DNA from 4 places in the Paenibacillus sp. p3-SID1389 genome. Region 2 is predicted to be linked to each of the others. Evidence: predicted binding sites of a transcription regulator. Region 2 holds the regulator's gene; each other region holds the start of a gene.

Region 1 (8,179 bases), on a different contig from region 2:
TCCGTGTAGTCGTTAGCCATGACCGAGACGTAAGCTTCGATCGCATGCGTCAGTACGTCCATACCGGTATCTGCAACAGCCACTTTCGGCAAGCTGTAGACGAACTCAGGGTCAATGATCGCAACGTCCGGCGTCAGCTCGTAATCCGCCAACGGGTATTTCGTGTTGCCGTTGATTTTATCGGTAATAACCGAGAACGAGGTAACTTCGGAACCGGTACCCGATGTCGTTGGAATGGCCACGAATTTCGCTTTTTGGCCAAGACGCGGATATTTGTAGATCCGTTTGCGGATATCCATGAATTTTTGCTTCAGATTGTGGAAGTCGGTATCCGGATATTCATAGAACAGCCACATGCCTTTCGCCGCGTCCATCGGCGAACCGCCGCCCAGGGCGATAATGCAGTCCGGTTGGAACTTCGCCATCAGCTCAGTACCGCGTTGTACGGTCGTGGTCGATGGATCCGGTTCAACGTCCGAGAACACTTCGATGGCTACCGGCGTTTGGCGTTGACGCAGGAAATGTTCGACTCTTTCCACGTAGCCGAGCTTCACCATCATCGGGTCAGTAACGATCATGACGCGGGAGATGTCCGGCATCTTCGCCAAGTATTGCGTCGAGTTTTTCTCGAAGTAAATTTTGCTAGGCACTTTAAACCATTGCATGTTCACGGTACGATGATTCACCCTTTTCACGTTGATCAGATTCACGGCCGTGACGTTCGACGAAGTCGAGTTGCGTCCGTACGATCCGCAGCCCAGCGTCAGCGACGGCAGGTTTGTGTTGTAGATGTCGCCGATACCGCCTTGCGAAGAAGGTTGGTTCACCAGGATCCGGCAAGTTGGCATCCGATCGGAGAATTGTTGAATCACTTCCTCATTGTTCGAGTGGATTACCGAGGAGTGACCCATGCCGCCGAATTGCACAACTTCCAGCGCACGTTTAATGCCTTCCTCTGCATTCTTCACTTTGTAGCAAGCAAGTACAGGACTCAACTTCTCTGCGGACAATGGGAATTTCGGACCAACGCCTTCGATCTCGGCAACGAGAATTTTCGTTCCGGCCGGGACGTCGATGCCGCACATTTCCGCGATTTTTACGGCCGATTGACCAACGATCGCAGGGTTCACCGCACATTTCTCCGCGTTGATGGCTCCTGCGGTCAGCTTGGCAGCTTCTTCTTTATTTACAAAATAGCAGCCGTTGGCGATCATTTTCTTCTTCACTTGGTCGAAGATCGGTTCTTCGATAATCACCGCTTGTTCGGATGCGCAAATCATACCGTTGTCAAACGTTTTGGACAGGATCAGGTCGTTGACCGCTTGATCCAGATCGGCGCTCTTCTCAATGAAGCAAGGAACGTTACCAGGGCCTACGCCGAGGGCCGGCTTACCGCAGCTATAAGCTGCTTTAACCATCGCGGAACCGCCGGTAGCCAGAATGCAAGCGACATCCGGGTGATTCATCAGCGCGTTCGTGCGGTCCATGGATGGATTTTCGATCCATTGGATACAGTCCGCAGGTGCCCCGTGTTTAACAGCGGCTTCAAGCAATATTTTAGCGGCTTCCGTGCTGCAGGCTTGCGCGGATGGATGGAAGCCGAAGATGATCGGGTTGCGAGTTTTGATGGCGATCAGAGATTTAAAGATGGTGGTCGACGTTGGGTTCGTGACCGGGGTAATCCCCATGATGATCCCAACCGGCTCGGCGATTTTTTGGAAGCTCTCGTAAGGATTGTCTTCGATGACGCCTACTGTTTTTTGGTACTTAATGCTGTTCCAGATATACTCGGTTGCAAACATGTTCTTGATGATTTTATCTTCGTATACGCCGCGTCCCGTTTCCTCGATCGCCATTTTCGCCAGATGCATATGCTTGTCGAGCCCAGCCAAAGCCATCGCTTGCACGATCTTATCGATCTGCTCCTGATCCATGCTCATGAATGCTTCGGAAGCTTTCTTGGCTTTGTCGATCAACGTTTGAATATACTCTTGCGCGGTTGGCTGAGCTTTAGCAGCTACTTCGTTTTTAACAGCCATCTCTCTCATCCTCCTAAATTTTGATTTAGGGATTGCTTGCAGATGGTGGTCCTAAATCTTATTTGTGAAAAAATTCACTTGCAAGCGAATCCTTATGAAGCTTGTGCGCTTCTCTTTATGTCTTGATCATAGCACAGGCTTTTGATTTTGTATAGTGAAATTTTTCACATACTTTAAAAAAGTTGAAAGTTTTCACTTGTCACGATAAGTTTTTCATATATACTTTACATTGTGTACATAGTATCACCTTTAAATACTTACCGATCGCCAGTTTATTATTTTGCACCGTTTTTAGTGAGAACGTACTGTTCGACATAGTGAAATTTCTCACAATGTTCACTTTTTCGGGCTTTACAGCCCCCAAAAACTAAAAAAAACGGGTTATAATTAATTTAAAATTTTCAGAAAAATTTGGAGCACAAAGGGGAAATCGATGATGAGTGAAATTGTGAATGCCACCCTGCCCCGCGGCAATACGAGCTGTTTTTCAGAGCAAAACTTCAATCGCCTTCTCGTTACGATGAAAGACAAATCTTATCCCGAGGGGACACATTTGTTCTGGGAAGGTGACTATTCCGATAAACTGTTCTACATCAAGCGCGGCCGTGTGAAGTTGACGAAATCGACGGATGAGGGCAAAGAATTGATCCTCTACATGTATGGTGTCGGCGATATGGTTGGGCAAGCCGATCCGTTCTTCAGCTCGAAGCATAGCTTTACCGCCGAAGTCATCGAAGACTGTGAAATCGGCATTATCGAGCAGAAGGACCTGGAAATCATGATCTGTCAGCATTGCGATTTCGCCATCGATTTCATGAAATGGATGGGCATCCATCACCGTTTGACGCAAACCAAATTCCGCGATCTGATGATGTACGGCAAACCGGGCGCTTTGTGCTCGACCTTGATTCGCTTGAGCAATACGTACGGTGAGCCGCACGGAGACGCCATTCTGATCAATAAGAAGATCACCCATACTGACTTGTCCAACATGATCGGGGCAACGCGCGAAAGCGTCAACCGGATGCTGAGCGACCTGCGCAAGAAGGATGCGCTGGACTATGAGAACGGGATGATCGTGATCAAAGATCTGGTCATGCTGCAAGATATTTGCCACTGCGAGCTGTGCCCGAACGAAATCTGCCGCATTTAACCGCCTAGTACTCCCCCCATATTCGGCGTTAGTTCTAGCGATTTGAACCGTCCCTTGAGTGCAGGGCGGTTTTTTTGCTTTCTATTAACGTGTAACGTGAAAAAAAATCCCCCAATCCTCTTCGCTCCCCAATGAGGTTGGGGGATACATATGTGGTTATGAGCCCTATGCTTTCTTGCGCATGGGGGAAATGAACCAATATGCCATTGCGACGAATACCGCACCGCCCCCAAATCAAACTTGCCTCATGCTTCAAAAATAGCGCGGCGACCTTCCGATCACCGCGCTGTCGATAGCCGCACTACGCTTGCTGCAAAGCAGCAGCGGCAATGTAGACCTGTTCGTCCTCCACCTTGACCGGGAACATCGTGACCTGCCCGGTATCCGGTGCTTGAACGAGCCCGGTGGTCAGGTCGATTTTCCAATCATACAACGGATCATACAGATAATGACCCGATACGATCCCCTCGGCCAGCGGTCCGCCCTTTGGATGCGGATTTTGGTTCAGCGCCGCAAAAATCCGGCCATCCGATGTTCGGAACACGGCAATTTGCAGGCCGGCCACTTCCACGACACGCCCGATTTGCAGCAGAAAATCCTCCAAGGCACCAACAGGATAAAACGTTTCGCCCTTACTCTCCATACTCATGCACCATGACCCCTTTCTCTAGGACGCTGTATTACAGCTGGCTGCTCACTTCTAACGAGTGATACAATTTGCCAAGCTGTTCGTTGTCGTTCAGCACTTTTTTCCATGGATCGGATACTTGCTTCAAAGCAAATTCAATCCGTTCCATCAGCGCTTTGCGGTTCTTCACATCGTCAACGATAACCGAGCGGATATGCTCAAGGCCCATCCGTTCCACCCATTCCGACGTTCTCTCCAGGTAGTTGCCGGTTTCACGGTAGTACTGCATCAGCGCGCCGCACACTTCAATCAATTCCTCATCGGTTTTCACCTTGCACAGCGAGTCCGCCAAGCGCGGCTTGATCCCGCCGTTGCCGCCAATGAAAACCTCCCAACCGCCGTCATTGCCAACGATCCCGATATCTTTGGTGCACGACTCGGCGCAGTTACGCGGGCAGCCGTTAACCGCCATCTTAAATTTCGCCGGGAAGTCCAGCCGCTCGAATTTGCGCTCCAGCAGCGCGCCCATACCCATTGAATCCTGGGTGCCAAAACGGCAGAACTGCGAACCAACGCAGGTCTTTACTGTGCGCAACGATTTGGCATAAGCATAACCTGACGGCATATCCAGCTCTGCCCACACCTTCGGCAGGTCCTCTTTCTTCACGCCGATCAAATCCAGCCGTTGTCCGCCCGTGACCTTGACCACCTTGACATTGTATTTCAACGAAACATCGGCGATTTTCTTCAGATCTTCCGGCGTTGTGACGCCGCCGTACATCCGCGGCACCACGGTATACGTGCCGTCCTTTTGAATGTTGGCATTCATCCGTTCGTTGACGAAACGCGAAGCTTTTTCATCTTCATGGGTATCCGGGTAGATCATGCCTAGATAGTAGTTAATCGCCGGCCGACACTTCGAACAGCCTTCCGGCTGCGTCCATCCGAGCACATTCATCACTTCTTTGGTTGTCTGCAGCCCTTTCGCTTTAATCTCGGCAACGATCTCGTCCCGGCTAAGCGTAGTGCAGCTGCAAATCCCCTGTTTCGCCGATTGGGTAAAGCCATCGCCAAGCACATATTGCAGGATCTGCTCGACGACCGGTTTACAGCCGCCGCAAGATCGAGTCGCTCCGGTGCTCGCTTTAATTTCGTCGACCGTCGTCATCCCTTGATTTACGATGCAGTCCACGATCGTGCCTTTCGTCACCCCGTTACAGCCGCAGACGATTTCCTCATCGCTCATCGTTTCGACCGATGCCTTCTTCTTGGTGCCGCCGCAGCAGCCCCCGCCCATCAGCGATTCGTACAACTCATCGGTCATCTCCGCGCCTTGCTTAATCAGCTTCTGCAGCTCAGCCGAATCTGTGATATCCCCGAACAGCACTGCCCCAACCAGCTTGCCGTCCTTCAGCAAAATTTTCTTATAGGTGCGTTTCCACTCGTCCTTGCTGACGATCACTGTATGCTCCGGTCCATCGATAAATTCACCGGTGGAGAATACATCCACGCCGGAAATTTTGAGCTTGGTCGATACGACCGAACCCTCATAAGGCGCGGTATCCACGCCGCTGATATGCTTCGCCAACACCATCCCCTGCTCGAACAAAGGCGCAACCAGACCGTAACAAACCCCGCGGTGCTCCGTACATTCCCCCACAGAATACACACCTTCAAGCGAGGTTTGCAGATAGTCGTTCACGACGATCCCACGGTTCACTTCGATGCCGCTGGCTTTAGCAACCGCAACATTAGGTCGGATTCCCACAGCCATAACGACGAATTCCGCCTCCAGCTCCGTCCCGTCGGCAAAGCGCAGGCCGCGAACCCGATGGTCGCCAAACAGCTCCGTCGTTTGTGCGCCCATCTTAAATTTGATCCCTTGCCGCTCCAACTCTGCTTTCAACATGCTCGCTGCCTGATGGTCTAACTGGCGTTCCATCAGATCTTCCATCAAATGTACAACCGTCACGTCCATCCCCAGTTGCACAAGGCCTTTGGCCGCTTCCAATCCCAACAGTCCACCGCCAATGACGGCCGCCTTCTTGTAGGTCTTCGCCGCCTCCAACATTTGCTTGCAGGCCGCGATGTCACGGAAGCCAACGACCCCTTCCTTATCGCTGCCTGGAATCGGCAAGATCAGCGAATTGGAGCCCGTTGCGATCAGCACTTTATCGTACGGGACGCGCAACCCATTATCGGCGACGACCTCTTTGGCTTCGGCATCAATCCGTTCCACTGCAGTTCCGACATGCAGGGTGATCCCGTTCTCTTTGTACCAGTTCAAATCGTTCAGCACGATATCGTCCAGCGTTTTGCTGCCTTCCAGCACATATGACAGCATAATTCGATTGTAGTTCGGATGCGGCTCGCTTCCGAATACCGTAATGTCAAATTTCGTAGTCAACTTCAGGATTTGCTCTACCGTGCTGATTCCGGCCATTCCGTTACCGATAACAACTAGTTTCTCTCGTTCCATTCCCATATCTTTAGAATGCCTCCTCCAATAAACACCTGGGTCTCATGCAACTTAGCGATAGTTAAAATTTGAAGTGCTCCCATGCTCCCAGTATACTTTTCAAATAAGGAGGACTTTGTGATTCCATTCACATTAATTGTGAAAATTTTAACATACTTTTGTCATAACTTTTTCAATGTTCTGTAAAAAAATCCGCTCTCCCGGATGATCACCAGGATTACGGATCTCTAAGTTACATCGTACTTCTATTGCGTCGTCAAGGTAATCTCCACGTAGTCTTGCGGCTTTAATCTCATATCCAGGCCATTATCCAGCAGCTTCTTCCCATTCACTTTCAGGATCCATTGCTCGTCCTGCTTAGGGGTATAGCCGCCGACGGAGATAATTGATTTATGGTTAGGGTTAAACTGTACCAATCCACTGTGCTTCAGGAGATCTCGAACGGTGGTGTTATCACTGTATTTATGGACAAAATATTGCTTCTGACTGCCCCCGTCGATAATCAACAGCAAGGACGCCAGCGGCGAGATCGCTTCATAGCTGTCCACCGTCTTGACGTAAACCAGCAGCTTGTCACCCATTTGCAGCTCCTGATCCCAGTTGGTAGAGGCCAGCTCCTTATCATTTAGCCGGGTCCCCCATTCCAACGCCGAATCCAGCGACACCTCCCCCACCGATTGAATGGCGGACTGGTCCTCTGTAAATTTGACAATCCCGCTGCTTGCCAAGGCATGACGTACCGTTAACCCGTCGATATAATCAAAATGCAGGTTACGCGTCACATCAGGGATAAAGGTGCCTCCATCAATCATTAATGTGATATCGTGGGGGTGTTCTACTTCTGTTGTCTGCGTCTCCGCTGGTGTCGGTTGATCCATAATCTGGCCGCGGGCGCACGCCGACGCGATTATGATTATAGTCAGTCCTGCCATACATCCAACGAACCATCGCCATCTGTTAAACATAGCCGCCCTGCCTTTCTCCTCATCATTTTCCCAACTTCGGCCAGATCGTATTCCTTCTTCTTAAGCATACCGGACAAAGTGCAGGTTCTCAAATTTCAGGCTCCCTGATGGATATTGGCAAAAATAAAAAGGCCCCCGTCATCGGAGGCCTGTTGTATGTTCAGATGTCTTACTTAAGTACGTCGTGATCAACGTAGCGTTCGCCGTTCATTTCGCTGATCAACTCAATCGCGACCTTCGCGCCGTCGCCCGCGGTAATGATCGTATGCACGCTTACCCCGGCAACCGTTCCTGCTGCCCAAATGCGCGGAATGCTCGTACGGCCTTGGCCATCCGTAGCAATCACCGTTTTGATTCGAGGTTCGCGGCCTTCCTTCAGCTCCAAACCGATAGCGCTTGCAAGGTCGGTTAACGCGCCGGTGGCCAATATGATATGGGACGCTTCATAACTGCGGCCGGATTCGGTCTTCACCGTAACCGTTGAACCACCGTTCGTATCGATGTCAGTCACTTTCTCTTCAATGAACTTCGCGCCGAATTTCTCCGCTTGCTCCCGGCCGACCTTCAGCAAATCGGGTCCGGAAATGTCCTTCGCACCGTAATGATTCTCGATCCATGCCCGTTTGGTCATACTGGAGTTGCTGTCCAGAACGAGCGTTTCTTTACCTGCCTTCGCCAAGAAAAGTGCTGCACTAGCTCCTGCAGGTCCTGCTCCAATAACAATTACATCAGCCACACGTACACCTACTTTCTATGATATTCCATGCCGCCCGCTCGCCGGTAACGGCATGTTCGTTGTTTATTTAATCCACTCTTCCGCCCAGGACTGCACTTGTTCCATAACGGGACGAAGCGCCCGGCCTTTCTCCGTTAGTTCATATTCAATCCGGACCGGCGTCTCAGGATAGACATGGC
Region 2 (8,179 bases):
CTGAACGACGTCGTGTTGGTTGGGCACAACGTAGCATTTGATTTTAATTATCTGCAGAGCGCCTTGGACAAAACGGGCTACTTGCCGTTCACCGGACGGATCCTGGACACAATGGATTTCTTGAAAATCCTGTTCCCTTCGCTGACTTCTTACCAGCTGGGGATGGTGGCGGCGGAGTTCGAGGTGGAGCATGAGCGTCCGCACCAGGCGGACAGTGACGCGCTGGCGACGGCGCTGATTTTCCTCAAATGCTTGGAGGAATGTGACCGACTGCCGCTGCTGACCTTACAGCGTTTGGCCGATCTGTTTGCAGGTGAGGACAGCGATCTCGGGTGGTTTTTTGATGCCATGGTGCAGGAGAAGGAGCGCGAAGCGCTGCCAAGCGAAGACGGCTTTGTATACTACCGCCAATTCGCCTTGCAGGTTGAAGATTGGCTTGACATTGAAGCGCCAAGGGACAGCACGGAGCGCAATCCGCTGGCGGGCGTGACCTTCGAGCAGTTTATGGAGCAGGTCCGGGAACGATTGCGGGAGCGTTTGCCGCAGTATGAGGAGCGGGAAGCCCAGAACATGATGCTGAATGAGGTCATGCGGGCTTTTGAGGAAGACAAGCATTTGCTTGTTGAAGCTGGAACGGGAACGGGCAAATCCTTAGGATATCTGCTGCCGGCCATTTACCACAGCGTCAAGAACGAAGAGAAGGTCATGGTCAGCACGCACACCATCAACCTGCAGGAGCAGCTTAGGGAGCGCGATGTGCCGTTGTTGACGGAGGTCGTGCCTTTTCCGTTTCGTGCAGCCGTTTTTAAAGGTAGGCAGCATTATTTGTGCTTGCGCAAATTTGAACATAAAATAAATAGAAAAGACTTCTCAACACCTAAAGAAGAGGTGATGACGGCCGCGCAAATGGTCGTATGGCTTACCCAAACGGAAAGCGGCGATGACGAAGAGCTGAATCTCGGCAATCGCGGCGGTGATTTATGGGAGACGGTGGCCAGTGAGTCGGAATCCTGCTTAGGCCGATCCTGTCCTTGGTTCCGCAAATGCTTCTATCATCGCGCAAAACACGAAGCCGGTGTCGCGGACGTGGTCATTACGAACCACTCTAAGCTGTTTACGGACATCCAGGCGGGGCATCAGCTGCTGCCGGGTTACGAGCGGCTGGTTATCGATGAAGCGCATCATTTAGAGGATGTGGCCGGCAAGCATTTGGGGATTCATATGAAGTATTTTACGGTCGTGCATACGCTGACCCGGTTATTTAAAGACAGCAAGACGGGGCAGCTGGCCAACCTTCGCAGCTCGCTTGAAGCGTCGGGCGCGGAGAAAGCCTCAGAATGGTGCTCAGTCATCGACGGAATCTATCCAACGCTGGTGGACGTGAAGGAGAGCTGGGACAAGCTCAGCGAGCTGCTGTTCAGCTTGATGCCTGACCGCAGCGACGCCGCCCCTGGCGATCCCGGGCAATTCGTGTACCGGCTGTTGCCGAATCGAAAACCAAAGGATTGGGAGACGCTGACCGCGCTCGAAAATCAAATTTACGTAGGTCTTGGCGACGTGCTTCGGAAAGGGGAGCGCCTCCTGTCCGAAATCCGAGAAGAGCAGGACGATTATGCAGCGGAGAGCCTGATCACCGATATCAGCGGCTTGTTTAAAGATTTAGCCGGGGAACGGGAAGCGCTGCGCTTCTTCATGAAGTTGGAGAGCGAGGACACCGTCTATTGGATGGAGGCGAACGGGAACTTCCGTAGCCGGTCGCTCCAGATGTATGCGGTGCCGATTGACGTCAGCGCTCAATTGAAGCAATTTTTCTTCGACCGGAAGAAGAGTGTCGTTATGACGTCCGCGACTTTATCGGTGGATAAATCGTTCCAATATATGATCGAGCAGCTTGGCTTGACTGAGGCGGCGGAAGAGGATCGGTTGATCACAGCGATGCTGCCCTCGCCGTTTAACTACCGCGATCAGGCGTTGCTGGTGATCCCGCGCGATTTTCCAAGTGTGAAGGGCAGCGTGGGGGATGACCATTTCATTCATACGCTGGTGCAATCGCTGGCGGATGCCGCGGTGGCGACGCAAGGTCGCATGCTGGTGCTGTTTACATCCTATCGGATGCTCAGGCAGGTGTATGACCCGCTGAAGGAACTGCTCGCAGCGGAGGGAATCACGGTGATCGGGCAAGGGATGGACAGCGGCAGCCGCACCAAGCTGACCCGACGGTTCCAAGGGAACAGCGCATCGGTGCTGCTCGGGACAAGCAGCTTTTGGGAAGGGGTGGATATTCCTGGCGAGGCGCTGACCAGTTTAGCGATCGTACGCTTGCCGTTCCAGCCGCCAAACCACCCGCTGATGGAAGCGAAGAGCGAACGCCTGCAGCGGGAGAAGAAGAATCCATTCATGAAACTGTCCGTCCCGCAAGCGGTTATCCGCTTTAAGCAAGGATTCGGACGACTTGTCCGCTCGTCGCAGGACCGCGGCATCGTGATCGTTTATGATACCCGGATCCTGGAATCTTATTATGGAAAATATTTCTTATACTCTTTGCCCGGACCGAAGATGGAGCATATGCCATTAACTCAGATGGTTCCGCGCATCTCGGAATGGTTAAATCCCGAAGCCTAAGCCGCTTCATAGATCGCATTGAAGAATAGGGGGAACAAGCATGAAGTCAGATAAAATTTCGGACGCTGTCGTCCGCAGACTGCCGGTTTACCTGCGTTTCTTAAATGAACTCAGCCGACGGGAGGTGCCAACGGTGTCCTCCCAGGAGCTCGGACAGAAGCTGGATCTCAATCCGGCGCAAATCCGTAAGGATTTGGCTTATTTCGGCGATTTTGGCCGGAAGGGGATCGGCTACGATGTCGCTTATTTGATTGAAAAAATTCAACAAATTCTCAATCTGGACCAACAGATTAACGTCGCGCTGGTGGGTGCCGGGAATCTGGGGCAAGCCCTTTCGAATTATAATGCGTATTTGAAGGATAATATGAAGATTGTTGCGGTGTTCGACGCTTCACCGGCTAAGATCGGCAAGCAGATCAACAACATCACGATTCAGCCGATCGAAGAGCTGGCGGAAACCGTCCGGGCGAAAAATATCCGCATCGGCATCATCACCGTGCCGGATACGGAGGCGCAACGCGTAGCGGATGAGCTGGTTGCCGCCGGAATCGGTGCGATTCTGAACTTCGCGCCAACGATTCTGAAGGTTCCGCCGGAAGTTCGGATCCATGCGGCTGACTTCACTACTGATTTGCTGAGCTTGGCTTACTACTTGGAAGACGGAAAGGAAACAAGCAACGTATGAGTCGTAAATGGTTAATTAAGAACGGGACGTTTGCCGTCTTAAATGCGGACCGTCCTGTAATTCACGGATATATGCTCGTTGAGGGCGATACGATCAGCTATATTGGCGAAGAGCGCCCGGAAGGCGTGGAAGGCGCCGAAACGTTGGACGGCAAAGGGTTGTTGTTCCTGCCGGGCCTGATCAATACCCATGGCCATGCGGCGATGTCGCTGCTGCGCGGCTATGGGGATGATATGGTGCTGCAAACCTGGCTGCAGGAGAAAATGTGGCCGATGGAAGCCAAATTTACTGCGGCGGATGTGTATGCCGGTACGGCGTTATCTGTGTTGGAAATGCTCAAGGGCGGGACGACGACGTTCCTGGATATGTACGATCACATGGACGAAGTGGCCAAAGTCGTGGAGGAATCGGGTATTCGCGCCGTGTTGATGCGCGGGGCCATCGGGTTGTGCTCCCCGGAAGAGCAAGATCAGAAGCTCAAAGAAGCGATCGCGTTTGCTCAGAACTGGCACGGCAAGGCAGAAGGCCGCATCACCACGATGATGTCGCCGCATGCACCATACACCTGCCCGCCAGCCTTTATCGAGAAATTTGTGCAAGCTGCCCATGATCTCGATTTGCCGATGCACACGCATATGTCGGAGACGCGCGCCGAGGTAGAGCAGAACGTTAACGATTACGGCGTCCGCCCGGTAGAACATTTGCTGAAGCTGGGGATGTTCTCCCGCCCGACCCTGCTTGCCCACGCTGTGCATTTGACGGACGAGGAAATCGACATCTTGGCAGCGCACGGCGTTACCATCTCGCATAACCCAGGCAGTAACCTGAAGCTGGCCAGCGGGGTCGCCCGCGTACCGGAACTCCTGAAGAAGGGCGTAGTTGTATCGCTGGGTACTGACGGTCCGGCGAGCAATAATAACCTGGATATGCTGGAGGAGATTCGTTTGGCTGCGCTGATTCATAAAGGCGTATCCGGCGATCCAACGGCGGTTCCTGCGCTGGAAGCTCTGAAAATGGGGACGGAATACGGCGCGAAATCGGTCTTCTTGCAAAATACAGGCAAGCTGGCTGCTGGCATGAAGGCGGATATCATCGCCTTAAATACGGAGCAAGCCCATTTCCTGCCGAGAACGGATTATATCTCCCATACCGTTTATTCCGCTGGCGCCAAAGATGTAGAGCATGTCTGGGTCAACGGTAAGCAGGTAGTCAAGCACGGTGCTTGTCTGACACTGGATGAAGAACGCATCCGCTACGAGGCGCAAGCGGCGTTTGAGGGACTGTTGGCACGATAATGAGCGGCGCGCGGTTTCCTGAAGGAGGCTGCTTGCTTAGGAAGGGAAAGGAAGAGTAGCTTGAGGAAGCGAACGAAATGGATCCTGCTGTCCCTCGTGATTCTGTTGATCGTGCTCCTGGGTCTCCACCGGTTTTATCTATACATTCATGAGGATACGTGGAAAGCCGAAAGAGCCGCTATCCAGCAGGCGAAGCAGGAGACGGATCTCGTCCGGGGCGACAAGGTTTGGAAGTCGGTATGGGATGAAGTTACCTGGGTCGTGCAAGGGGAGGATGCATCCGGCCGCCAAATGATGGTCTGGTTAAGGGAAGGACATGATCCAGAGGTACGCTTGCTGTCCGATGGCAAGTCCGAGAGCCAAATGCGTGAGATCATCAAACAATCGTTGCCGGGGATCCGGGTGGTTCGGCTGCTGCCAGGCATATACAATAACCAATTGGTGTGGCAGCTGTTCTATAAAGAGAAGGACCACCATTATTATCGGTTTTTCAGTTTCACGACCGGCGAAGCTTTGCCGGAAGTGTTCACCCTGCCGAACCGCTGACAGGGGGGCTATGGATCAATCATAAATAAACGGTTTCGTTGTTTAGGCGAAGAGCCTGAATCGCGGAACCGTTTTATTTTTTGGCTTGAGAAAAAGTAGCATTTCGGGGTAGAACTACTAGCGTTCATTTTTAAATATCTTCACACTTTTCTTCGAAATTTGATATACGATGTGATATACTCATATTTGTAGTTTTGATATACGGGAATATATATCACAGAGTTGATAGTTTATATAGATAAGGGGGGCATCACGTGAAACTGCGTATTGGACCAATTGCTGCAAGCATTGCTATTTCCGCCCTTGTATTATTTGGTGGATGGTTCCTATATCGGCAGTGGGCGATTGAGCGTCCGCTGGAGAATATTGTGAAGAGTGTAGATGGAGTAAATCATGTCGATATGAACGTGAAAGCGGACGAGCTGGAGCTTAAGCTGAATTTAAAGCCGGGGACGGATCTTGGTGCTCTGGTGCGTCAAATTGAGAAGAACGGGGAGAAGCAAATCGGTAGCCGAACTTTGAAGCTGGATATCGAGGATCATTCTTCGCCGGAACTTGACCAGCTGTGGGAAAACGCCATGTTTACCGTTGCTCAGGCTATGGAAAATAAGCAATATACACAAATTACAGCTGCATTGAAACAGATGGAGCAAGAAAACAGCAAGCTGAAAGCTACGGCAGAGATGGATGAGAAGAACGTGTATATCACCTTAACGGACGGACAATACAGCAAATTTATCATTTTGCCTCGTTCGCCGGAACGGATGGGGGTATGGCCAAATGCGTAAATGGATGATTGAAGCCGCGCTTGGCTTTATTCTCGTACTGATCGTGTTTCTGGCAGTGATCGGCGTTAACGTGATTCCGCTCGTTACGGCCATCGTGTTGTTCGGCGCAGTATTTACAATGCTCAAACTACGTGGCGGCATCACGATTGGAGCTGCCCAGGAACGGAAACGCAAAAAGCGCGGGCCGGCGAAGCTAACCTTCGAGCAGATCGGCGGTCAGGAGAGCGCCAAGCAGGAGCTTCGCGAAGCGCTGGACTTCATGGTGCGCCATGAGGAAATCAGCAAGTTTGGTATCCGGCCGATCAAAGGGATTTTGCTGACCGGGCCTCCCGGAACCGGGAAAACATTGCTGGCCAAAGCGGCGGCGCATTATACGAACGCGGTGTTTGTGGCCGCTTCCGGCAGTGAATTCGTTGAAATGTATGTCGGCGTGGGGGCAAGCCGGATTCGTGATCTGTTTAAGGAAGCCAGAACCCGCGCGGTTAAGGAAAACAAAGAAAACGCGATTATTTTCATTGATGAAATCGAAGTGATCGGCGGTAAGCGGGAAGGCGGACAGCAGCGTGAATACGATCAAACGCTCAACCAGTTGCTAACGGAAATGGACGGCATCTATACGTCCGACACGCCGCGGATCTTGCTGATCGCGGCGACCAACCGCAAGGAGATGCTGGACAGCGCGTTGCTGCGGCCGGGCCGTTTTGACCGGCATATCCAGGTTGATTTGCCAGACAAGAAGGGACGCCGTCATATCCTCGAACTGCATGCAGCCAACAAACCGCTGCGGGAGGACGTTGATTTGGACAAAATCGCCGAAGAATCGTTTGGCTTCTCCGGTGCTCAACTGGAAAGTGTGATGAATGAAGCGGCGATCTATGCGATGCGGGATGGCGTGGATCAAATCACTCAGGAACATTTGTCGGTTGCAATCGATAAAGTGCTGATGGGTGAGCAGACCGACCGGCAGGCCGCCGAGGAGGAGAAGCGCCGCGTGGCCATCCACGAATTGGGCCATGCGATTGCCGCGGAGGTTGTTGCCCCAGGCAGCGTCAGTCAGGTTGCATTAAGCCCGCGCGGAAGAGCGCTGGGGTATGTCCGGCACAATCCGCAGGACGAGAAGTACTTGTACACCAAATCGTATTTGGAAGGTCAAATTATGATCGCCTTGGCCGGGGCAGCCGCAGAAGAAATTTACTACGGCGGGCGCAGCACCGGGTCAAGCAACGATTTCGAGCAGGCGTTAAAGATCGTGCATACGATGATGACGTCGGGGCTGACCGAGCTTGGAATCGTGAATATGGACATGGTGACGACCGAGGTGCTGATGAACGAAAATACGCGAATTTTGGAGGATCTTGCCGCCAGAACAAAGCGGTTGCTCGAACAGCATTCAGCAGTTTTCGACAAATCCTTAGAGATATTGTTAAAAGAAGAACGTCTCTCCGGCGAGCAATTTCGTTGTCAATTTCGTGACAGCGCCCATTTACCGGCATAATTCATGATGCCGGTTATTTTTTTTTACTTTTTCTTCGTGCTAAGATATTATTATATGTTGGGTGTTAAAAGATGTATGTTTCGACATCTGGAAAACCATATTATGTACAGATGATGAAAGGATGGAGCGAGAGGACCATGAATTACAAACGAATTGGTGTCATCGGCGGCGGCACAATGGGTCAAGGCATCAGTGAAATGCTGGCTGCTAAAGGGCTGGACGTGTTGCTCGTGGAGGAGACAGCCGATAAATTGGATCATGCATATAACATGATCGAGACGAGTTTGGAGAAACAGCTCGAGAAATGGGCGATCACAAAAGCGGAGAAGAAATTGATCTTATCCCGTATTCATAAAGTTACACACTTTGCCGAACTCGGTACCTGCGATATGGTGATCGAGACCATTTCGGAAGATTTGAATGCCAAAAAAGAGGTATTCAAGCAACTGGACCAAGTTTGTCCAAGCAACATTATTTTAGCAAGTAATACATCCACGCTGAGTTTGACCGAGATTGCCGGCGGAACGAAATATCCGGAGCGCGTCATCGGCATGCACTTTATTTATCCTGTTGCCAAAATCAATCTGGTGGAAATCATCCGCGGTCTGAAAACTTCGGATACGACGTTTGAAGAGACGAAGCGGTTCGTTGAAGAGGTCGTGGAGAAACGCGGCATCATGGTATACGAATCTCCGGGCTTTGTAACATCCCGGATTATTTGCGTTATGATCAATGAAGCGCTGCATGT
Region 3 (8,179 bases), on a different contig from region 2:
TCCAGCCGTTGCGACAAAGACTGAATTTCGTTAACGGTGCACAGGTCATCAAAAAAGATGTAACATTCCTCGATGTTCTTTAACGTTAAGATGGCTTCAAATAATTGATCAATCGTTTTGTCATTTAATTTCTTCAGCTGCACTGAATTATCATCCCCTACCGTTACTGTAACCACACCCCCATTGTACCCGAGGGGCGTACTCCTTTTCAAGCATTAACGATTTCACGCATCACAGAAAGAACGCCCAAATTCCGCGAACGCCCACCAGAACCGGGACATTCGTCCATACGCAAGGCAGGGCGGGCACATACAGTATAGTAATACAAACGCCTAGCCAGGGATCATCACGCCGATCAGACCATCCGCGCGTGTCCCATTCGGCGTATGTCAATTCGCTCCTAGGTCTTGTCTCGGGAGGGCGGACAAGAAGGAAACGGGCCTTACGGTCAGCCTGCCCGGGCAAAATATCCGAAAAGGAAAGTGATACCCATGCCTCATAACTATGATTCCCGCCAAGGTCCGGTGCCCCCGTTCCATCCGTACACCCATAATTACCCGGGGGTGAATCCGTACGAAATTAAAGCGGTGGCTTCCTCACTGGTTCCCTATTCTCCGCCGACACCCACACCGACCCAGGCGCCGACTCCCACCCCGGTTGTCACAACCACGCCAAAGGCCGGCGGCCTGTCGCTGCCCAGCTTAAGCGACCTAAAAGGCATCGTCGACCGCATGGGTGGGATCGACGGCATCTTGGCGACGATGGGCCAGGTGCAGAAGGTGATGCAAACCGTACAGCAATTCGCCCCGATGGCGAAGCTGCTCACCTCGCTCTTGCCCGGCGGCAAAGGCAGGGCGGGCAGCAGTGTCGGCCGGATGGACGATTACCGCCCGCGCCGCCGTAAAACCAATCGCAAGAAAAGCGGCAGCCGCACCGGCTCCGGCCGCAGCGGAAAACGCTCATCGACCGGCAAATCCGGCAAGTCGGTCAAATCGGGAAAACGCCGCCGTTAATCCGGCGGCGGCTTTACTTTTACCGAGCTCTCCGGTGCTCACTTAAACCAACCGCGCTGCCTGAACCAAAGGATCATCCAACCGCCCAGCGCCGCCATTAGTCCGATCACCGCAAAATACCCGTATTCCCAATTCAATTCGGGCATGTTCACGAAGTTCATTCCATAAATGCCAGCGATTAGCGTCAGCGGCATAAAGACGGTGGTGATAACCGTCAGCGTCTTCATGATCCCGTTCATCCGATTGGAATTCAGCGAAATATAAGAGTCGCGCAAATCGGCGGTCATTTCCCGGTCAGCCTCGATCATCTCCGACAACTTAAGTAGATGGTCGTAAATATCCGCGTAATAAGCGCGCGGCTCTTTATCGCCTTGGACATGCTGTGAGTTCAAGATGCGGTACATGAGATCGCGCATCGGCACGATCGTCCGCCGCAGCTTCAGCAGCCGGCTGCGCAGGTCAAACACCTGGTTCATCAACTCCTCCACCGATTCGCTGCTTCCTTTGCCCTCCAACTCATTCAGATCATCTTCAATCGCATACACACAAGGAAAATAATGATCCACCAGGCTGTCGATCACCATGTAAGCCGCCGAATACGGCCCGTGAACCCACACCTTGCGCTCATGGGCCCGCTTCAGCATATTGCTCCACGCTTCATCCAATTCATCCAGCTGGCGCTGGTGGAACGAAACTAAGTACTCGTCCCCGATAAACAGATCCACTTCCACCGTCTCCAGCGTTCTTTCATCAATCGCATGAAGCACCAGAAATTGAAAATCGTCGTAATAGTCCATTTTCGGCCGTTGCAAAATATGCAAGCAATCCTCAATCGCCAGCGGATGGAAATGGAAGAAGCTCGACAGCAGCTCCGTCTCCTCCGGTGTTGGGGTATCCAGATCGACCCAGGTCCAGACGAACTGCTGATTATGAATCTGCTCCAGCGGAAATCCCTCCACCGTCTGGTGATCTCTCATCATGCCCATCGTTCTGATCATGCCGAACCTCCCAAAAAAAGCCAATCCTCAGCAGATTGGCTTACTCGAATTTCATCCTTAGAACAACAATTTATAGATCAGCCCGGCCATCACAAACACGATCGGAATCGTAATTACCCAGGCAATGACGATCCGCCCGGCCATCGACCAACGTACGGCGGAGAAACGTTTGGCTGCGCCTACGCCGAGGATGGACGAGGTGATGGCATGCGTCGTGCTGACGGGCAAATGAAACAACGTGGCCCCGAAAATAACCGATGCAGCGGAAAGATCCGCGGCGAAACCGTTGATCGGCTCGATTTTGAAGATCTTCGTACCCATCGTCTTGATGATTTTATAACCGCCAACCGATGTCCCGAGCGCCATCGCCGTCGCTGCGGCCAGTTTAACCCACAGCGGCACTTCCATATGATCTTGGAAGTCTGCCGTCACCAAGGCGAACGTAATAATCCCCATCGCTTTCTGGGCATCATTGGTGCCGTGCGTGAAGCTTTGGATCGCTGCAGTCACGATTTGCAACGACCGGAAGCCTTTATTGACGGTATGCGGACTACGCCGGGCAAAGATCCATCTCAAGATGGTCATGACGATGTAACCAATCACAAAAGCGATGATTGGGGAGAACACCAATCCCTCTACAATCGTCGTAAATCCGCCCCAGTTCAGCTTGTCCGGTCCAGCCCCCATGTACACCGCCCCGGCCAGGGAACCAATCAGTGCATGGGAAGAAGACGACGGAATGCCAAACCACCAGGTAATGAGGTTCCAGATAATTGCCGACAACAGCGTGGCGACCAGCACTTCCAGACCGTTATCCAGCTTCGCCGGATCGGCGACACTACCCCCAATTGTTTTCGCGACGCCCGTAAACATGATAGCACCTAAGAAGTTCATGACCGCTGCCATCATGATCGCAGTACGCGGCTTCATCGCGCGTGTTGATACCGAGGTCGCAATCGCATTGGCTGTATCATGAAACCCGTTAATGAAGTCGAACGCCAACGCCAGTATGATAACGATAAGCATAATCATTAAACTCGTATCCATAGCATTTTTGCACAGATGGCTATCTCTCTATATAAATCCGCGCAATTCCAACCTCCCGAAAATCAAATATAAAGTGAAGTTTCTTAAGAATTACGCATGATGATGGATTCCAGCATGTTGGCAACCTTCTCGGCAGCGTCGGTTGTCGTCTCCAGCCGCTCATAGATCTCTTTCTTCTTGATCAGTTCGATCGGATCGGTCACCTTCATGAACAGCTCCTTGATGCAAATCCGCAGCAGTTCATCGCCTTGATTCTCCAGGTCGTTAAGACGAATCGTGTATTCGCGGATTGCGAGCAATTTTTTCTGGGACAGCAAATGAATCGCCTTTTGGATCTCATAGGCCGAGTTGCGTAAAATTTCGGCAAAGCGAGCGATATATTCGTCCGGCCCGTTCAAATTGTACATAAAAAAACGGGATGTCGTAGCTTCCAAACCGTCGATCACATCGTCGAGGGCGGTAATCAGATGCATAATGTCGTCACGCTCGATGGGCGTAATAAACGTTTTGTTCAATTCCACGATGATTTTATGGGTGTAACCATCACATTGGGATTCGAACTCCTTCATCTTCTTGGCGAAGGCTTCAACGTCCCTGAAGTCCGCGACCTGCTGGGCGAAATAGTCCGCCGAATGCACGATCGTATCTGCCATATCCTCTAACGTCTGGAAAAAGATATCTTTCTTCTTCAGTCGCATCAGTATCCCCTTTTCTCTCCATAAGGTAGTTCTTGTGGTTGATGTTTTTACACAACCTTGAATATCTTATCACAACTGCATCACAGATAGGAAATATTGTCGCAAACATTTCACCTTCATGCGCTTATATTTCCCCTTATTCTCCCAGAGTTATCCTTTAATCGCCCTGGAAATACAAAATCTGCCTTTCTTCTCCTTTACTCTGCCTTTACATGACTGGCGAAATCCGGCGTATTGGGGACGATATGAATAAAGGTTTGGCCCGGCACCATAGGGATCTCCGCGTTATCCTTAATGAACCGGATCATATCGCCTTCCTTGCGGATCCAGTTGGCCTGAATGACTTTGCCTTGCTGGAACAATATCGCTTCACCGCCCAGCTCCAGTCCTACTTCCAGACGGCCGACATCGTCCAGCACCCGGTGGTCTGCCCCCATAACGACGACATTCGCAGCGGTTAATGGATCGCCCGTCTCCAGATCGGTGTGAGGCTCGCCATTGATGAACCGCTTGTAAAGCCCGGACGCCGCATCATATTCGTAACCCACCCGGTAGCTGTCCAGTTGAAACTTAATCTCCACGTGATTTGCGGTCTCCAGGGAATCCGAATGTTCATTTTCCTTATAAAAAAGATACCCCGGCACCGCCGTATCCTCCGTGGCATACCCGCGCTTCGCGGCGCCTTCCAGCAGCTTCTCTACGTTGGAATACAAATTGTGCGGAGCCTTCCGGGACTTGTCCCGCCAGAAATAAGCGCCGGCGTTTGTGATCTCGTCCAGATCCTCTTTATGCTGTCTTTGCAGGATCGCAAACGCTTCGTTGCTCGCCCCGGCATGCACCAACACCCCGTGGTAGCTCTCGCCCAAATCGATCATGTACGGGCGAATGCTGCGAATCGGGCCGATCTTGGCATTGTCCGCTTGACTGTGGAAGATGGATACAAGCCGCGTGACTCCGCCTTCCGCCAACACCTCGTATACAACATCGGCATCGATTAACCCCGATTGCGGGCGGGCTGCCGGCGCATTGTTAATCATAATGGCAAGCGGTCTGCGGGTCAGCGGCTCCTCGAGCGGCAATCCCGTCAACGGAGCCGTATAGGCAGGCGCCGCCGGTTCGGGCTCAGCAGTGTCCTCCGGGGTCTCCGTCTGTTGCGGCGGAGCGATGTTATCCGCAGGCGTGGCCGTCTCCTCGACCTTCCCGCAAGCGGAGAGCATAACGATAAGCAAGAATAAGAGCAGCAGCCAACTTAACTTCAATGATTTCAAAGGCATGTCCTCCGTCAAAATTCTTAAGTTTTTTACATTATACGTTGAATTCCTCTTTCGGGGGAAGCCGGAACAAAAGCAAACCTCTCAGCGAACCCCATATTTCATTCTAATTCTGAATTGGGTGTTTAAAATACAGTTCTTCATATGAATACTACAGGAGAGGAGAGATTATCCACGGGATCAAACGAACCTTGTCGCCGCATCCATGTATAAGGAGATGAAGAGATGATCGTAAAATGGTTAAGGGAGAGCATCGTTGCCTCTTGGCTGCTCTTGCTGTTCAGACTATATGTAGGTTACGAGTGGCTAACCTCCGGTTGGAGCAAAGTAACCGGCGGGTTTAATGCCGCTGGATTTCTGACGGGCGCTTTGGCGAAGACCAGCGGCGAACACCCCGCTGTGCAAAGCTGGTGGGCTTCCTTCCTCGAAAATTTTGCCGTGCCCAACGTCGGTTTGTTTAATATCCTTGTCCCTTACGGCGAGGTACTTGTCGGTCTGGGCCTGATCCTGGGCGGCTTCACTTGGCTGGCTGCCTTCTTTGGCATGGTCATGAACTTTGCCTTCTTGTTCTCAGGGACCGTAAGCACGAACCCGCAGTTGCTGCTGCTCCAAATCTTTATCGTTGTCGCCGGCACGAACGCCGGGCGGATCGGATTGGACTACTTCATCCAGCCTTACTTCCGCAACCGCTATGGACGGCGGCGTTAACCAGTCCCATCCCGAGAAAAAAAGCGCAGAACCCCAATTCCCAATTCTTGAGGTTCTGCGCTTATTTATATGGATCGGTCGTTGTGTACCGGGATCACCGCCCGGTCAACAACCGCCGAACTTCCAGCAGTTTAAGCTAAGGCTGCCGTATTGATAATCCTGAAACAATTTCACAGCATGGCGTTCATCGTCTGCCGCCCCCATGGCGTAGAAGAGCGGAACAAAATGCTCCCGTCCGTACGAAGGAATCGCCATCCGGACATGCGGTGCTTTGCGGTCATAATCAAAGAGCTGCCGCAAGTCCCAGTTCTCCAGCTGCTCTCCGATCCAATCGTCGAATTCCACGGCCCACGCAGCCGGCTCTCGTCCTTCCCAATCGAGCAAGCGAAGATTATGAACAAGTCCGCCGCTGCCGATCACAAGGACGTTCCGCTGCCGCAGCTCCGTGAGCATTTTGCCGATGGCATACTGCTCTTCAGGCTCGCGTTTGGCGTCCACAGACAAGGCTACGACAGGGATATCAGCAGACGGAAACATCAGCCGCAGCACAACCCAGGCTCCATGGTCCAGACCTCTGCCTGTCGAAGTTTTGTAAGGCAGATTGTGCGCTCGGAAAATCGCTTCGATTTCTTCACTAAGCTCGGGACTGCCCGGCGCCGGATACTCGATCGCGTACATCTCTTCCGGGAAGCCGTAGAAATCGTGCATCGTCATATGCTTCGTATCCGTCGAGACCCATTGATCCGGAGCATCCCAGTGCGCCGAGAAGATCACAATGGCATCGGGCGGTTCCAGCATTTCTTGACCCAAGCGGTGAAGAAAATCCGTATATGCGTTCTTCTCAATCGCTAATGTAGGCGATCCGTGTGCAATAAACAATGCAGGCTGAGACATCTCCCAAACCTCCCTACGCCAAAAAAATGGTTACACCTTCATTGTATCCATCCCCGAAGGATTTTACCAGTTTTTGTACGTCTGGGTTTGACGGTGCCTCCTACTCATGTCCTTAAATCATCCAATGCTGCCACTCGGTCTGCAGGGCTTCCAACCCTCCGAGCCATTCCTTAGTCTTCCGGATGACCTGTTGCTGATGGTCACCGGACGAGAACGTGTGACTGCCTTGGAAAATAATCTCCTTATCGCAGCGCCCCTCTGGACGCATCCAGAACACCTTCTGATATAAGAAAGCATAGTCCGCCGGAATAATATCGTCTGAGGTTCCATGAACAACCAGTACGTCACCGGAAAATTTAACGGCTTCCTGGAACGGTTGATATTCGCCCAGCGAATCAAAAAATTTCGGCGTCAGTCCGTAGCCCAAATAGTCAGCGCTCCCTTGCTTTACCGCCCGGTCATATAGATCGCGTCCGGTGATTTTGACAATATCGCTGAACGGGTAGCCAACCGCCGACCATAAGACAAGGTTCTTTACGCGTCGGTCACGGATGGCGGTTAGGAGGGCAATCAAACTGCCAAGGCTGTGTCCAAGCAGCGATACCCGCGTCGGGTCAACGTCAAACGCGCTCAGGCCATAATCCAGCACCGAACGGGTCTGGGCGATCATCGACTCTACGCCATGGTCACCGTAAGAACCGCTGCTCTCGCCGCATCCGAGATAGTCGAAGCGAAGCACGAGGAAGCCGTCTGCTGCAAGCTCCCTTGCAGTCTTGACGAATAGACGGTCAACGCCGATACGGCTGCCTACAAATCCGTGGCAGATGACGACCAAGGGAGCGCGTTGGCAGCGCCCCCCTTGTTTGTTCTCGGCCGGGTAATGTATGCTGGCCGCAAGCTGTTCTTCTCCATGATTGATCACAATCTGTCTTTCCATAACCCGTCTCCTCCCCGTATTCCGGCAATGATATATACTTTAAATCCGATAAGTTTAATATGATTTTGTTTGAACTTATCTTAGCATTACCCGAGCCGGGGTGTCAATCGGATCGCTGAAGAATCGCAAGAAACTCACTTATTCATAGGACTGGCGGAAGTACGCATGGGTGGTAACCCGGCCCTCCCACTCTTTCATAAACCGATGATTCCCCAGATCACCTTCGTCACACGCCTCGTCATCCCCGCACAACATGCCGCTTTCCTCATCGCTCTCATTGGTTACGACTTCTTCCAGGCTTCCCCGAGAGTTGCTGTTCAGCAAATACCTCCGGGTCAGCTCCGATTCATATTTTCCCACTGGCTCTGCCTCCCGCAACTTTAGTGTGATTGTGTGCAGACCGCCTTGTCGCCATCAAATCGATTTTCAGCCTGATTGCCGGCGCCTGCCGTTTTGCTTATAGAGTAGTTTTTGGAGGGAGGGACGCTTTTTATTCCTTGTTCAAGGAATGTTCATGATCCATTAGTTCTGTTCCGCTTCCACTTCTGCCGTGCCTCGGTCCCTTGCGAATGGGACAAACTATGAAGTATACTACGGAAGAAACTGGGAGGAG
Region 4 (8,179 bases), on a different contig from region 2:
CGATTCTGACCGGAACGGCTCTTTTCCCGATGACGAACCCGGGAATTATTTCCATCCCGCTTGGCTTTCTTGCTGCGTTTGTCGGCACCTTCCTGTCCCGCGAGAAAGATGAGGCGAAATACGCCGAGGTGCTGGTTAAAGCGAACACCGGAGCTTAAGCAAAGGCTAAATTGCAACCTAACGACTCCAATTGGGGTCGTTTTTTTAAGATATCAGAAAGTATAAACTTCGGGGCATTGGCATCCTGATATCGCAAGAAAAACTTCCGCTAAACGCGGTCTGTCTACTTTGAATGTACGTCGATAGACGTTTTTCTTATATGTAAAAATCTAGATAAAACCTTTAATTCGTGAAGTGAAATGTATGCGCTTACCTACTATAATTTTCTATCAAAGGGGGTGATAGTTAAATGTTGGTAAAAGAGGCTCCAAGGTAGGTGATGCCCCAGGAAACGAAGCTTGACCTCGGTAAGAAGCAGGGAGCAAGAATTATTTTTGTTAGTCAAATCTATTTCTGAGGAGGAATGTTTGATGAAATTAAAAAAGAAGATGCTCACTTTACTCCTGACGGCTTCGATGAGTTTCGGTTTATTTGGGGCAACCTCGAGTGCAGCAACGGATTATTGGCAATATTGGACGGATGGCGGCGGAACGGTGAATGCGGTTAACGGGTCCGGGGGCAATTACAGCGTAACTTGGCAAAATAGCGGGAACTTCGTGGTCGGCAAAGGCTGGAGCGTAGGGTCGCCAAATCGGACGATCAATTACAATGCCGGCATCTGGGAACCTTCGGGGAACGGGTACTTGACCCTTTACGGATGGACTAGAAACTCGCTGATCGAGTATTACGTTGTCGACAGTTGGGGGACGTACCGGCCAACAGGTACTCACAAAGGAACGGTGAACAGCGACGGAGGCACCTACGATATTTATACGACCATGCGCTATAATGCGCCTTCCATTGATGGCACGCAGACGTTCCAACAGTTCTGGAGCGTGCGGCAATCGAAACGACCAACCGGCAGCAACGTCTCCATCACCTTCAGCAATCACGTGAATGCTTGGAGAAGCAAGGGCATGAACCTGGGCAGCAGCTGGTCGTACCAGGTCTTGGCGACGGAAGGCTATCAGAGCAGCGGAAGATCCAACGTCACGGTGTGGTAATGGTTCATCGCTAAATTTGGTCTCAAGGCCGTTCGGTTTGCCGCCGGCGGCCTTCACTGATCTTCAATCAAAGGGGAGCTGACCTTGAGGAAGCGATACATGAGCATGATCTTGTCCATCACCATCATGGTGCTGGTCTCCGCCTGCTCGCAGGCAGCAATGGGGAGACCGGAGCGGCAGAACGACTCCTTCGTGCTAGTTCAAGGCGGGAGCGTGAAGAACACCCGGTCTAATTTTTATGGCTCGAGCAGGGTACTGGCTGATTTTTATATCGGAAAATATGAAGTGACCCAGAGAGAATGGGTGGAAGTGATGGGCAGCAATCCGTCTCAGTTCCAAGGCGACCAATTGCCGGTGGAGATGGTGAGCTGGTACGACGTGATCGAGTATTGCAATCAGCGGAGCATAAAAGAGGGCTTGAAACCTTTTTACAATATAGATAAGCAAAAAATAGACCCCAACAATCAAAGCGAATACGATCCTGTGAAATGGACGGTCACCATCAATCCGGACGCGAACGGGTACCGGCTTCCGACGGAGGAAGAGTGGGAGTATGCAGCTGGGGGCGGGCAGCACAGCCAAAGCTATAAATACAGCGGAAGCTCGCGTGTGGACGATGTGGCCTGGTATTGGCGGAATGCCGGAGAGGAGTACCTGAGCGGGGACTGGAACTGGCCGATCATTGAGAGTAATCATAGCCGAACCCGGCCTGTTGGCGGCAAGGAGCCCAATGAGCTGGGGCTGTACGATATGTCTGGCAATGTGAGGGAATGGTGCTGGGATTGGTACGGGGACGAGGTGAACCAGAACTATAAGCGTGGCTCATTTCGCGTAGTGAAAGGCGGCGGCTGGATCGGCGATGTCAGCAGCAGCGAGGTGTCGTTTCGCGGCAAGTTTGAAGCGAGCGGCTTTGGCCCGGATCAAGGGTTCCGCCTGGCGCGCAACAAGTAGTTTGGCGAGGACGCTTGGCCTTATTTTGGAATTGAATCAAGCCCTTCTCACGTAGTAAGCTAGGGGGAGAAGAACCCATACGGGATGAAGGGAGCTGGCTCCATAAATGAAGCTGGAAACGGTGATGCAGGAGCTTGAGGCACTCGGTAAGGAGCGCCTGAAAAAAATGTACATGTCCAACGGCGCGCGGGAGCCGCTGTTTGGTGTAGCCACAGGAGAAATGAAGCCGCTGTTCCGGCAGATCAAGATCAATCAGCCCTTGGCTGAGGAGCTTTACGCGACGGGGAATTACGATGCGATGTATTTTGCGGGGATGATTGCGGATCCGAAGGCGATGACGCATGCGGATTTTGATCGCTGGATCGAGGGGGCGTATTTCTATATGCTGTCGGACTTCGTGGTTGCCGTCACCTTGGCGGAGGCGGATATCGCCCAGGAGGTGGCCGACCAGTGGATCGCCAGCGGGGACGAGCTGAAGATGTCGGCGGGTTGGAGCTGTTACTGCTGGCTATTGGGGAGCCGGCCGGACAGCGAATTTGACGAGGGCAAGCTCGCCGGCATGCTGGAAACGGTGAAAAACTCGATTCACGATGCGCCCGAGCGTACGAAGTCTGCGATGAATAACTTTGTTTACACCGTCGGGGTTTCTTACCGGCCACTCCACACTCAAGCGGTGGAGACCGCCCAGGCGATCGGCCCGGTCGAGATGAAACGGGGGAAGAAGAAAAGCGCCATTCTGAACGCTTCGGAAAGCATTCAAAAAGCGCTGGATCGCGGGCAACTGGGCTTTAAGCGGAAGTATGTGCGGTGTTGAGATTGGCGGGGAGGGGACACGGAGCTGGTAGCTGTGGGCGTTAGTCCACCGGGTGCATTCTATATGAAAAATCGAATACAATCGGCTAAATTCGGCGATATCGGCGAAATGTATTCGAAAAATCATACAGAATTGGGCCTGATGCGGGTGAAATCGAGCTACAACGGTTTCCCATTCAACGTCGGCGGGTCCTCGGGCTTCATCTCGGGACCGAAATCGTCCGTCGCTGCGGCAGGGTTGCCGTCCTGGTTCCAGGCGTCTTTCGTCATGAAGGCGCCTTTTCGGCCTTCGTTGGTGGAGTCCTTGGCCTTGGCCCGCTGCAGCTGCTGCTGAGTGTAGTCCTCATTTTTGCTCATCTTAGGCACCTCCTTAGGTTTCGTGTATCGTGGGTGGTTATTTAGTATTCCCAAAGATCATTTCCTCAAAAAAGAAAATCCGCCAAAGCTCGAACTCCTTGGAGTCCAAGCCTTGACGGGTCCCTATCTCATGATCCTTCAGCTTATTGCGCCTTCACGAACTCGGCCGCCTTCACGCCGGCCTGACGTCCGAAAATGATAATATCGGCCACGGAGTTGCCGCCGATCCGGTTATCCCCGTGCAACCCGCCGGTAACTTCGCCAGCGGCAAACAGACCTGGGATCGGGTTGCCTTCTTTGTTCAATACTTCTGTGTTGGTGTTGATTTTCACGCCGCCCATGGTGTAGTGGATGCCGGGAGCAATTTTGATGGCATAGTACGGTGCGCCGGACAAATCGTTATCCATCCCGGTGGTTCTGCCGAATTCGGCGTCATTTTGATTCTGAACAGCCGCGTTCCAAGTTTCTAACGTTTGCGCCAAAGCATTTGCCGGTACACCCATCTTTTCGGCCAAAGCTTCAATCGTGTCGCCCTGGAGTACAATGCCCATCTTCTCATATTGTTGGATCGCTTTAGCTCGGGATTTCACACCGGAATCAAAGACAAGGTAGGCGGACTTCTCAGGCAGGGCATTGATCGCGTTGGTCACTTTATCGCGCGTGTCCATTTCATTAAAGAAACGCTTGCCTTCGCTGGAAACAAGGATCGCGCCTTCGCCGCGCACGGCTTCACCGATCAGATAAGATTTCTCCTGTTGAACAGTCGGGTGAACCTGGATCTGATCCATATCAACGGTAACGCCGCCCAATTTCTCAATCATCGTAATGCCGTCGCCGGTGCTGCCAGCTTGGTTGGTCGTGACATATCCCTTTAAGTCCGGTCTAAACTGCGTGATCATTTCCGGATTGGCCCCGTAACCGCCGGTCGCCACGATGACGGCTTTGCCGGTAATCGTTTTTTCTTCGGTATCGTTCAGGACCACCTTCACGCCGCTCACTTTGCCGTCTTGCTGAGTAATCTCCTTGACATTGGCGTTGACGAACAACGGAATGCCTTGTTCTTCAACGTTTCGGACCAGGCCGTCCACCAGGTATTGTCCCACGGCGGAGCCGTCTTCCGGACGGTGCGTGCGTTTTTCGCTCATGCCGCCCGTAATCGTGAGGTTATTCAACCGAATGCCAATGGAATCGAGCCAATCGATCGCGCCTGCGGAATGGTCAACGAAGAAACGCAACAGTTCGGTATCATTTGTATTGTGGCCACCTTTTAGCGTCTCTTCATAGAACTTGTCGTTGCTGTCTTCAATGCCTTGTTCCTTTTGGAATTTCGTCTCCGAGGCGTTCATGCCGGAGGACGATTTCGTCGTGTTACCGCCGGCCACCGGCATTTTCTCGAAGATAACGGGGTTCATACCGTTGGCTTTCGCTTCGAGTGCTGCGGTCATGCCAGCACCGCCTGCGCCGATGATAATGATATCGTAGCTGTCCTTCAATTGATCGTGAGGCGTATAGCTTTTTTCGGATGCGCCGGCTACGGCTTCGGCTTCGTTTTCTTTGGCTTTGTCCGTCTGTCCGCCAGCCTGCGTCTGGTTCTGATCCTGAGCCTGGTTCTGAGGCTCATTCCCATTGTTGCCGCATCCCGCGATGACAAGCATCAAGGATAAGACGAGAATGAGTGCTGCTGTAACTTTCTTTTGCATGATAAACCCTCCACTTCTGTCTATATCGGGGTGCTGTTTCTCTTTCGTTCCCCTTGGAGAGGATAACATAAGGGCATACCATAGTAAGTGAACCATTTCACAATTCGACAAATTTTGATATCCCAGCGTCCGGTACCCAGCGTCCGGTAAAAACAAAAAGGCAACTCCGTCAGCCAGGTTAAATTGGCTTGGCGGAATTGCCTTTATTTTTGCATGATCTATACAGCTTCCATCTTCTGCGCGGTATACAAGCGGTAGTACAGACCACGTTTGGCCATCAGCTCATCATGCGAGCCGGATTCGGCAATCCCCTTGTCGGAGACATACATGATGCGGTCGCAGTTCTTCACCGTCGACAGCCGGTGCGCGATGATGAACGAGGTGCGTCCCTTGAGCAGCTCGTTTAAGCCTTGCTGAAGCAGGCGCTCCGTCTTGGCGTCGATCGAGGAGGTCGCTTCGTCCAGGATCAGAATGCGCGGATTGGCCAGCAGCGTCCGGGCGAACGAGATGAGCTGCCGCTGTCCTTGGGAGAGCTTCGAGCCGCGTTCGTTCACCTCGGTGTAGTACCCTTGCTCAAACTCGCGGATGAACTCGTCCGCGCAGACCGTTTTGGCCGCGGCGATGACTTCCTCCTCGGTGGCGTCCAGCTTGCCGTATCGGATATTATCCATGATCGTACCCGAGAAAATAAAGCTATCCTGCAGCATTATCCCCATCTGGCTGCGCAGCGACTTCAACGTCACTTGAGAGATGTCGTGACCATCGATCAGAATCGCGCCTTCGCTCACATTATAGAAGCGCGAGATGAGGTTGACGACCGTGGTCTTGCCCGCGCCCGTCGGTCCGACGAGGGCGATGCTTTCCCCGGCTTTTACCTCGAAGTTCAGGTGCTCCAGAATGTTCAGGCCTGGATCGTAAGCAAACGTAACGTCTTTGAATTGGACGTTGCCCTGCACCGGCGGCAAAGCCTTCGCCCCCGGGACATCGCTGACCGTCACCGGTTCATCCATCGTTTCGAAGATCCGTTCCAGATAAGCGACGGCGTTAATGAAGTTGTTATACAGCTGGGACAGGTTCAGGATCGGTTGCCAGAAGCGGGCCGCATAGTTACTCATCGCAAGGATGACCCCGAAGGTCACGCCTTCCGGACCCATCGCAAGCAAGCCAACCATATAGATCAGCGTCGTGACGATCGTCGCCAGGTTGTCGACGGAGAACGGGATCAGGGCGTTGTAGCGAAGCGCCCGCATCCATTCCTTGCGGTAGTTGCCGGCCAGGCGGGTAAAGATGCCTTCGTTATGCTTCTCGCGGGAGAAAATTTGCGTCACGCCAATCCCGCTGATGCTCTCCTGCAAATACGCGTTCATGTTGGAGCTTTTGTTGGAAACAGCCTGCCATGCCCGGCGCTGCCGGGTTTTGATCAGCAGCATAACGCCGAGGAACACCGGCAATCCGGCCAAGGTGACGAACGACAACCGGACATCCAACGCAAACATAAACACAGCGATAAAGATCAAATTGACGATCTCCAAAATAAAGTTGATGATCCCGTTGGACAAAACGTCCGATACGGCGTTAACGTAGTTGACGACGCGGATCAGGATTTTCCCTTGCGGGCGGTCGTCGTAATATTTAAACGGCAGCTGCTGCAGATGCTTGAACAGATCCGTACGGATATCGAAGATGATATCCTGGCCGACCCGGGTCATGATCCGGGAGCGGATCGTCGCCAGCTCGACGCTGACCACGATCGTGAGCAGCATCAGCGCAGACCACCCGACCAGCGCACCAAACGCTTTCTCCGGAATCGTCACGTCCACAACGTGTTGAATAATGAGCGGCGCCGACAGCGCGATTGCAGCCGACAAGGCGCTCAGCACAAACGCGATGATCATCGGCTTCTGCTGTTTTCGGATGTACACCATGGCACGTTTGAAGTGCTTTATGTCAAAAGGAGACTCCAGATTCTCATCCACATCGAACTTATTTCTGGCCATGGGCGCTCACCGTCCTTCCGATCCCTTCATTTTGAAGCATAAATACATCGTAATAATAGCCGCGTTTCGCGAGCAATTCCGCATGGGTGCCTTCCTCGATCAGCCGTCCGCCGTCCAGGATCAGAATGCGGTCCGCTTCGGCTGTGGTCGACACGCGCTGGGCAATGATCAGCTTCGTGCACGGGAAGTTCAGCTCGCGCAAGCTCTTCTGGATATGCTCCTCGGTTTCCAAGTCAACCGCGGAGGTGGTGTCGTCGAGGATCAGAATCGGTCGGCGCACCGCCAGCGCCCGGGCCAGCGCAATCCGCTGCTTCTGACCGCCGGATAAGCCGACGCCGCGTTCCCCAACGATGGTGTCATACCCTTCCGGCATTTTCGTAATAAAATCATGCGCAGCAGCGAGCCGGGCATACTCTCTCGTTTGTTCCTCCGGCAGTTCGGGATCGCCGTAAGCGATATTTCCGTCGATCGTATCGGAGAACAGCAGCACGTCCTGGGTCGCGATGCCGATGTTGCTGCGGAGCTCATCGAGCTCCAGGTCGCGGACGTCCACGCCGTCAACCAACACTTGCCCGTCGGATACGTCGTAAAAGCGGGGGATCAGGTTTACGAGCGATGTTTTGCCCGAACCGGTTGAGCCCATAATGGCGATCGTTTCCCCCGGATTCACCGAGAAGCTGATATCGTGAAGCACTTCATTGCTGTCATATTTGAAGCTGACATGCTTGAATTCGATCCGTCCTTCGTAACGGCGCTTTTCGATCGCTTTGTGCTCGTTTACGATTTTTGGTTTGGCGTAATAAATTTCTACAATTTTACTTAAGCTGGCGAAGAAACGTTGAATATCGTTAATGATAATGCCGATGTTGCGCATCGGGTTGGATACGGCCCAGATCAATGCGGAGAACGCGGAAAATTCCCCGAAGGTAATCCGTCCCTGCATGACAAAATATCCGCCAGCCAGCATCAGGATCACGTTAAACGCTTGTGCGAACGTCTCCAGATACGGGAAGTAGTCCAGCCACACGAGCGCGGCTTTCTTGTTCGCTTCTGAGAAGTGAATGTTCTTGTCGGTGAACTTCTCAATTTCAAATTCTTCACGGGCAAAGGCTTTAACGACGCGGTTCCCCGAGATGTTCTCTTGGGTGATCGTGTTCAGTTGGGACAACCGCTCGCGCAGATCCACGTACATTGGACG

The links. Region 2 encodes Rex, which represses fermentation and respiration genes when NADH is low (regulators of the CRP and FNR family bind a similar motif). Its sites were predicted from a motif close to TTGTGAAATATTTCACAA; they were not measured.
Region 1: a site for Rex is predicted at 2,192-2,209, ahead of adhE (bifunctional acetaldehyde-CoA/alcohol dehydrogenase). Genes of this name have one in related genera too.
Region 3: a site for Rex is predicted at 5,045-5,062, ahead of M3G15_RS08855 (DoxX family membrane protein). Genes of this name have one in related genera too.
Region 4: a site for Rex is predicted at 5,070-5,087, ahead of M3G15_RS00215 (flavocytochrome c). Genes of this name have one in related genera too.

The regions. Positions count from the first base shown of each region.
Region 1 is NZ_JALXVO010000021.1:56,735-64,913, reverse strand. It holds gene adhE (bifunctional acetaldehyde-CoA/alcohol dehydrogenase) at 1-2,039, opposite strand, end outside; gene M3G15_RS11005 (Crp/Fnr family transcriptional regulator) at 2,476-3,192, shown strand; gene nirD (nitrite reductase small subunit NirD) at 3,494-3,841, opposite strand; gene nirB (nitrite reductase large subunit NirB) at 3,873-6,305, opposite strand; gene M3G15_RS10990 (hypothetical protein) at 6,545-7,177, opposite strand; gene M3G15_RS10985 (FAD-dependent oxidoreductase) at 7,434-8,000, opposite strand; gene M3G15_RS10980 (winged helix-turn-helix transcriptional regulator) at 8,064-8,179, opposite strand, start outside.
Region 2 is NZ_JALXVO010000019.1:19,947-28,125, forward strand. It holds gene dinG (ATP-dependent DNA helicase DinG) at 1-2,622, shown strand, start outside; gene M3G15_RS10135 (redox-sensing transcriptional repressor Rex) at 2,663-3,307, shown strand; gene M3G15_RS10140 (amidohydrolase) at 3,304-4,602, shown strand; gene M3G15_RS10145 (cell wall elongation regulator TseB-like domain-containing protein) at 4,663-5,148, shown strand; gene M3G15_RS10150 (hypothetical protein) at 5,403-5,936, shown strand; gene M3G15_RS10155 (AAA family ATPase) at 5,929-7,431, shown strand; gene M3G15_RS10160 (3-hydroxyacyl-CoA dehydrogenase family protein) at 7,569-8,179, shown strand, end outside.
Region 3 is NZ_JALXVO010000016.1:5,658-13,836, forward strand. It holds gene M3G15_RS08825 (YerC/YecD family TrpR-related protein) at 1-143, opposite strand, end outside; gene M3G15_RS08830 (hypothetical protein) at 492-1,013, shown strand; gene corA (magnesium/cobalt transporter CorA) at 1,052-2,011, opposite strand; gene M3G15_RS08840 (inorganic phosphate transporter) at 2,069-3,058, opposite strand; gene M3G15_RS08845 (DUF47 domain-containing protein) at 3,142-3,756, opposite strand; gene M3G15_RS08850 (DUF3048 domain-containing protein) at 3,954-5,030, opposite strand; gene M3G15_RS08855 (DoxX family membrane protein) at 5,253-5,735, shown strand; gene M3G15_RS08860 (DODA-type extradiol aromatic ring-opening family dioxygenase) at 5,841-6,629, opposite strand; gene M3G15_RS08865 (alpha/beta hydrolase) at 6,742-7,566, opposite strand; gene M3G15_RS08870 (hypothetical protein) at 7,705-7,926, opposite strand.
Region 4 is NZ_JALXVO010000001.1:46,936-55,114, forward strand. It holds gene M3G15_RS00190 (solute symporter family protein) at 1-158, shown strand, start outside; gene M3G15_RS00195 (glycoside hydrolase family 11 protein) at 528-1,163, shown strand; gene M3G15_RS00200 (SUMF1/EgtB/PvdO family nonheme iron enzyme) at 1,263-2,114, shown strand; gene M3G15_RS00205 (DNA alkylation repair protein) at 2,221-2,928, shown strand; gene M3G15_RS00210 (hypothetical protein) at 3,087-3,284, opposite strand; gene M3G15_RS00215 (flavocytochrome c) at 3,428-4,984, opposite strand; gene M3G15_RS00220 (ABC transporter ATP-binding protein) at 5,203-6,981, opposite strand; gene M3G15_RS00225 (ABC transporter ATP-binding protein) at 6,968-8,179, opposite strand, start outside.